2 linked regions of the Roseimaritima multifibrata genome follow. The protein of the gene in region 1 interacts with the protein of each later gene in a pairwise test. Links are inferred from orthologs where the notes say so. Each region holds a gene or a part of one and is shown on either strand. Other genes may lie near its edges.

Evidence for each region.
Region 2: the proteins of ligA (region 1) and leuS interact in binary tests that used the Escherichia coli proteins (3 or more experiments, as listed by UniProt). The link is inferred for Roseimaritima multifibrata from one-to-one orthologs.

Annotation. Positions count from the first base shown.
Region 1 is NZ_CP036262.1:443,220-446,447, reverse strand. What follows is about bases 114-3,021. They hold ligA (NAD-dependent DNA ligase LigA), read right to left. Parts: upstream 2,626-3,021; coding sequence 601-2,625; downstream 114-600. Other genes in these bases: FF011L_RS01740 (Gfo/Idh/MocA family oxidoreductase), read left to right, coding at 114-530. In the rest of the region: more of FF011L_RS01740, read left to right, coding at 1-113; gltX (glutamate--tRNA ligase), read left to right, coding at 3,079-3,228. UniProt on the Escherichia coli protein: DNA ligase that catalyzes the formation of phosphodiester linkages between 5'-phosphoryl and 3'-hydroxyl groups in double-stranded DNA using NAD as a coenzyme and as the energy source for the reaction.
Region 2 is NZ_CP036262.1:2,289,776-2,293,504, reverse strand. Bases 109-3,517 are described here. They hold leuS (leucine--tRNA ligase), read left to right. Parts: upstream 109-485; coding sequence 486-3,317; downstream 3,318-3,517. Other genes in these bases: FF011L_RS08315 (polyhydroxyalkanoic acid system family protein), read left to right, coding at 3,368-3,517; map (type I methionyl aminopeptidase), read right to left, coding at 109-191. Also shown: more of map, read right to left, coding at 1-108; more of FF011L_RS08315, read left to right, coding at 3,518-3,670.

The sequences.
Region 1 (3,228 bases):
GGGGACGTGAAGTCCGAACCAGTATCGACACCGGACAAATCTTCGATCACCACATGGTCGAATTCACTTACCCCGGAGACCACAATCCGAAACTGTTCAGCCAGTGCCGCCACATCCGCGGTTGCTGGAATAGCGTTTCGGAACATCTATCGGGAACCACCGGTTTCGCAGATGTCTCGGCTGCCAAAATCTATGACAACAAAGGCAAACTGATCTTCCAGAGCGAAGCAAAAGAAGCCAACGGCAAGGGCTGGCAACAAGAGCACTACGACTTGTTCGCCGCATTACGAGCTGGCGAAACTCCCAACGAAGCGGAATACGGTGCCAAGAGCACGATGACTTCCATCCTGGGACGCATGGCCACCTACAGCGGCAAGACCGTCAAGTGGGACGACGCCATGGCAAGCGATCACGCGCTGGCCGACTTTGATTCGCTAACCAGCTTTGACCAGTTGCCTCCAATCACCCCCGATGACGAAGGACGCTACAAAGTCCCCGTTCCAGGCACAACCAAACCGTTCGAAGCCTAAACAGCTAAAACGCTAACAGCTAAAAAGCCATCCAGTCCACAAAGGACCGGGTGGCTTTTTTTAGCTACCCTTAAATCGATTCACTCTCTTGAATCAACTGGTCAAACGCATCCTCGTCTAGCACGGGAATCCCCAGTGATTCAGCCTTCTCTTTTTTGCTGCCCGCATTCTCACCGACGACGACGTAGTCGGTTTTGCTGCTGACGCTGCTGGCCGCACGTCCTCCAAGCTGCTCGATCAGCGCCTTGATTTCATCTCGTCTGTAACGCTGCAACGTCCCGGTGACCACCAATGTTTTACCCTGGAACACAAGGGGCGTTCCCTCTTCAGGTGCAGAAACCTGTTCCACCATCACGACCCCGACCGCTGCCAAATCATCCAGCGCCTGCTTACCTGATTCACTGGCAAGAAAATCATGCACGCTTTTGGCGATCACCGGGCCGACTTCGTCGATGGCTGCCAGCTGTTCCTGTGAAGCCTGCCGCAGTCCGTCCAGCGTTGGAAAGGTTTGCGTCAGGCGAGTCGACGCTCGTGGTCCGACGTGCCGGATTGCGATCGCCGTCAGGACTCGCGACAAACCACGCGTTCGGCTGTCCGCGATCGCTTTGACAAGCTTCTTTGCTTTGCGTTCTTTCACCAATTCCAAATTCTTAACGCAATCATCTGCGGTCAAGCGATACAGGTCGGCATAGCTGGAAACCATTTTCTGGGCGACCAGTTGATCGATCAATTTGTCCCCAAGACCGTCGATATCCATTCCATTGCGGCTGGCGAAAAACGCGATCCGCTGGCGCAGCTGCGCAGGGCAACTGGGATTAGGACAGCGAATCACAACGCCCCCTTCATCACGTTGCAGCTCCGCTTTGCATTCGGGGCAGGCGACCGGAAACTGGTACACCGGAAGCGGCTTGGTGCGAAGGTGCTTTTCGACTCGAACCACCTTGGGAATAATCTTCCCTGCTTTTTCGACAACCACCGTATCACCAACGCGGCAATCGAGCCGCTCGATCTCGTCGGCGTTATGCAGTGAAGCTCGACTGACCGTCGTATCGGCGATTTCAACCGGCTGCAGGTAAGCAACAGGCGTAATCGCCCCCGATTTTCCAACCTGAACATCGATCCGTTCCAAGACCGTCGTCGCTTCGTAACGTTCACGCTTGTAGGCGATCACCCAGCGAGGACTTTTGGAGGTATTACCCAGTTCTTCACGCTGGGCGAAGGAGTTGACCTTAAAGACGATCCCATCGACTTCAAAATCCAGCACCGGCAGATCATCCTCCAAATGTTCCATCGCACGAATAGCCTCTTCGGCCGTGCGAAACCGCTGCACGTCAGGCGTGGGGGGCAAGCCCAGTCGACCGATCTCCGCCAAAAAATCAAGGTGCGTCGTCGCCTGCAAACCTTCGTGAACGCCAAGTCCGTGACAGAAGAACCTCAAGCGGCGGGAAGCAGCGATCCGTGGATCAAGCAACCGGATCGTCCCGGCGGTGACGTTGCGGGTATTTTTAAAAGCGGGCAGGCCGGCCTCGGTTTGGCGAAGGTTCAATTCCACCAGGTCGGCATTGGTCATATAGACTTCGCCGCGGACCTCCAGCAGCTTTGGGACAGATTCCCCGCTCAGACGCAGCGGTACGCCCAGCACCGTCCGGATGTTGTGCGTGATATCGTCTCCAACTTTCCCGTTCCCCCGCGTCACGCCACGCACCAGCTGACCGTCTTCATAGACCAAAGAGGCGGCGACCCCGTCGATCTTGTACTCCATGATCCATTCAATCGGTGAATTGGGAAGCAGTTTTGTGGTCCGCTGAAAGTAGGCAGCCAGTTCCGACAGGTTGTACGTGTTATCGATCGAGAGCATCGGAAGGGCATGCTCGACCGCCGTCAGATGCTCCACCGGCGCGTCGCCGACTCGCTGCGTCGGGCTATCGGGCGAGGCGAACTGAGGATACGCCGCCTCCAGTTCCTTCAATTCTTCCAGCAGGCGATCGTACTGCAAATCGCTTATTTCAGGAGCCGCATCGACGTAATACAGACGATCGTGGTGACGTATCTGACTCGCCAGCTCCGTCATCCGCTGAGCAGGATTTGAAGGCATCGCCATTCCCTCCGGGAGATGCAAGGTTTGATAGGGGACCGCGCGCGCCGATAGATTACCGGATCCGGCAATGATAACGTAAGGGTGCAAGGTTTTTGGAGGTGCGAGCGTGGCAGGTTACGACAGTTTGCCCGCCACGACGCTGGTTCGCATGTGAACCAGGAATTGAAAAAGTTAAATTACAAAACACAAAATGGCTGTCCCGACGAGCGATTTTACTCTCTGTAATTCTCATTTTACGTTTTGCAGTCTCTCACGCCGCTGGTGGAATTTCGTGCCACGTAACGGAATCAGAAGAAGCTTTTTCGCCGCCTCACTTGACCTTTTCGTCGGCCTCCCCTGACGCTCCCCGGGTCGTCCTACCGATTCGAATCGATTACGTTCTTGCATTGAATTCAACAACACGCCCTCCGGGTGTGACACTGCCCCACCCAGGTTTGGATGTTCCCTGTAATGGTCCGTACACGATTTGCCCCTAGCCCGACCGGTTACCTTCATATTGGCGGCGTCCGAACGGCTCTCTTTAATTGGCTTCTCGCCCGGCAATCAGGCGGTCAATTCATCCTGCGAATTGATGACACCGATCAGCAACGCAACGTCAAT
Region 2 (3,729 bases), 1.8 Mb from region 1 along the record:
CCGAGCGTCGCCGCCCGATGCCCATGCTTCTGGGTATACTCGCAGACTCGATCGTCGATCGAGCCGGTGGTAACACCGGCGGTAATAAAGGGTCGAAGATAATCCAGCAAATCCGCGTTAAAGCGTCCTGCTTTCCGCATGGAATCCCGTTGGGCAGCGGTCAGTTGTAGTTTGTTTCGTTTTCTCAGCATTCGATTAGTTCTCGTACAGGTGTCACGTCGCAACGGCGAAACCATGACCTGCCAGCTGGCGGTAGTGCGTATTGTTAAAAATCCGTTGGCCAGGATCCAGCCCCAAAAAACCACCCTCATTTTTGCCCATGTTTTCGCATGGATTTTTGAGTGCTTCGCGTCTCAGCCCTTAAACGCCGATTCTAGCACGCCTTTTGCCCCTATAGAACAGCCTTTTGGTCGGCTGCCCCAAACGGCCTTCGACGATTAAAATACTCTCGCTCGAATCTTCATCCTAATCCCAACAATAGCCCCATGCCCCGTTACACCCCCTCAGAAATCGAACCTCGCTGGCAGGCCTACTGGGAACAGAATCGCACCTTTGCGACTCCCGAATCGCCTGGGCCCACCAAACGCTATGTTTTGGACATGTTCCCTTACCCCAGCGGCGAGGGACTTCATGTAGGCCACCCCGAAGGATACACGGCAACCGATATCGTTTCTCGGTTCGCACGTATGAAGGGTGAAACGGTTCTGCACCCAATGGGTTTTGATGCCTTTGGGCTGCCAGCTGAAGAACATGCGATCAAGACGGGAGAACATCCCCGAATCCAAACCGAAAAAAACATCGCCGAATTCACTCGCCAACTGAAAATGTTGGGGTTCAGTTACGACTGGGATCGCGCGATCGCAACGACCGATCCGGGCTACGTCCGCTGGACTCAGTGGATTTTCACGGTTCTCTACGACACCTGGTTCGATCCCGAACAAAACAAAGGTCGGCCGATCAGTGAATTGCCGATCCCCGCCGAAATTGCAGCCGCCGGCGAAACGGCAATCGAGACCTACCAAGCGGAATTTCGCTTGGCGTACGAAACGGAAGCCCCTGTCAATTGGTGCGACGCCCTGGGAACCGTGCTTGCCAACGAAGAAGTGATCGACGGAAAAAGCGAGCGAGGGGGACACCCCGTTCGGCGACTGCCGCTTCGCCAGTGGATGTTGCGAATCACCGCCTACGCCGAACGGCTGCTGTCGGGTTTAGAAAACCTTGATTGGCCGGGCGGAATCAAAACGCTCCAACAAGATTGGATCGGGCGCAGCACGGGTGCCGAAGTCGATTTTTTCATCGGGAAAGAAACCGATTTTGCCGACTGGAAAAAATCGCGTGCAGGCAAACCAATGCCCACCGAACTGGCTGAAGATGCCCTGCGGGTCTATACGACTCGTCCCGACACGTTGTTTGGCGCCACCTACATGGTGGTCGCTCCAGAACATCCAGCGGTCGATCGCCTGACCACCCCCGCAGCGGCAGCCGATGTCCAGAAGTATCGCGACGCGGCCGCTTTCAAAAGCGAGCGTGAACGGACACAAGGCGAACGGGAGAAAACCGGCGTCTTCACCGGAAGCTTCGCAATCAATCCGGTCAACGGCAAACCGGTTCCCATCTGGATCGCCGACTACGTCATGGCCAGCTACGGCACGGGAGCCATCATGGCTGTCCCCGCCCATGATGAACGCGATTTCGAATTCGCACGTCAATTCGCTTTACCCGTCATCGCCGTTGTCGATCCTCCTGCCGATCTAGAGAACCGCGAAGACATCTTGGCGGGCAAAGCTTGCTTTGCCGGTACGGGCTTGGCAATCAACAGTGGATCGTTTGACGGCCAGGAAACAACGCAAGTCAAAGCAACCGTCACGCAAGACCTGGAAACCGCGGGCCTGGGCAAATCCGCCATCAACTACAAACTGCGTGACTGGCTGTTCAGCCGCCAACGATTCTGGGGCGAACCCTTCCCGGTCCTCCACGAAATCGATAGCGACGGCAAAGATACCGGTCGCAAACGGACCGTCCCGACGGGCGACCTTCCGGTACAGCTTCCCGAATTGGCAGACTTTCGGCCACACGGCCGGCCGGAACCGATGTTGGAGAAAGCGGACCAAAGCTGGCTGCAGGTCGAACTGGATGGGAAACGCTACCGCCGCGAAACCAACACGATGCCTCAATGGGCTGGTTCCTGTTGGTATTTTTTGCGGTACATCGATCCAACGAATGACACCTGCCTGATCGATCCCGACAAAGAACGGGCTTGGATGCCTGTCGACTTGTATGTGGGTGGAGCCGAGCACGCGGTATTGCACCTGTTGTATTCGCGATTCTGGCACAAAGTCTTGTTCGACCGTGGCCACGTCCACTGCGACGAACCTTTCCAAAAACTGATCAACCAGGGGATGATCCTCGGCGAAGCGGAATTGACCGTTTTTCAAACCGAAGCGGGAGCGTACGTTTCGCCCGCAGATGTTCGCCGCAGTGAAGAAGGTCCGACTGCCCCCGACGGCAGCCCCGTCCATCCGGTTTCCGTCCAGGATACCGATGTGGAAAAGCAAGGCGACAACCTTGTCTTGGCCGCCGAACCGGAAATCCGCGTGGAAAGCCGCTCCTTCAAAATGTCAAAAAGCCGCGGCAACGTAGTGAATCCCGACGTGGTCGTCAAAGAGTACGGTGCGGACAGTCTCCGTTTGTACGAAATGTTCATGGGCCCGCTGGAAGCCACCAAACCGTGGAGCATGGCAGGGGTCGGCGGAGTTCGCAATTTCCTGGACCGAAGCTGGCGAATGATCGTCGACAAAGACGCCGAGCAAATTGAATTGTCCGCTGCGATCACCGACAAGGAATGCACCGAAGCTCAGAACCGGCAGTTACACAAAACGATTCGAAGTGTCAGCGAAGATATCGAATCGCTCAGCTTCAACACCGCTATCGCGCGCATGATGGAATTCGTCAATTTCTTCACCCGCGAGAAACAGCGGCCTCGCGCTGCAATGCAGTCCTTCGTGCTTCTCTTGTCGCCGTTTGCTCCACATATCGCAGAGGAACTTTGGGAGATCTTGGGCAACAAGAAAACGTTGGCTTACGAAGCTTGGCCAGAGTGGGACGAAGCGGCCTTGATCGAAACGACCGTCGAAATTCCGGTTCAAATCAATGGCAAGGTACGCACAAAATTAGTCGTTGCCGCGGACATCAAAAAAGAGGACCTGCAAGCACAGGTGATGGAATTGGAAAAAATCCAAGAAGCAACGGCTGGAAAACAAATCGTTAAAACGATTGTTGTGCCTGGGCGTCTGGTAAACATCGTGGTCAAAGGGTAGCAGCGTTTCCCCTCCAGCCAATTCTTAAACAACCTTCAAGCGAAATTCCTATGCCAGCCTTTAAAACCGAAGTTCCCCACAGCTTAAGCCAAGAAGATGCAAGGGAACGGGTCGATCAAATGAAAGATTCGATTCACGAGCAGTACCCTGGATTGGTCAGCGACCTCTCCAGCGAATGGAACGAGAACACTCTTTCGTTGCAGTTCAGTGTTTACGGATTCAAGATCCAATCCGCCCTCGAAGTGCATGTTGAATGCGTCATCGTCAACGGAAACATCCCCTTGGCGGCCCTGCCTTTTAAAGGAAAAGTCCAACAGACCATCGGAGACAAACTTTCCGAATTGTTGGGATAGGCGTAGGGCAGGTTTGCAGCGGCAGGGCGCGAGTGCTCCGGCCCGGCAACCACCTCTCG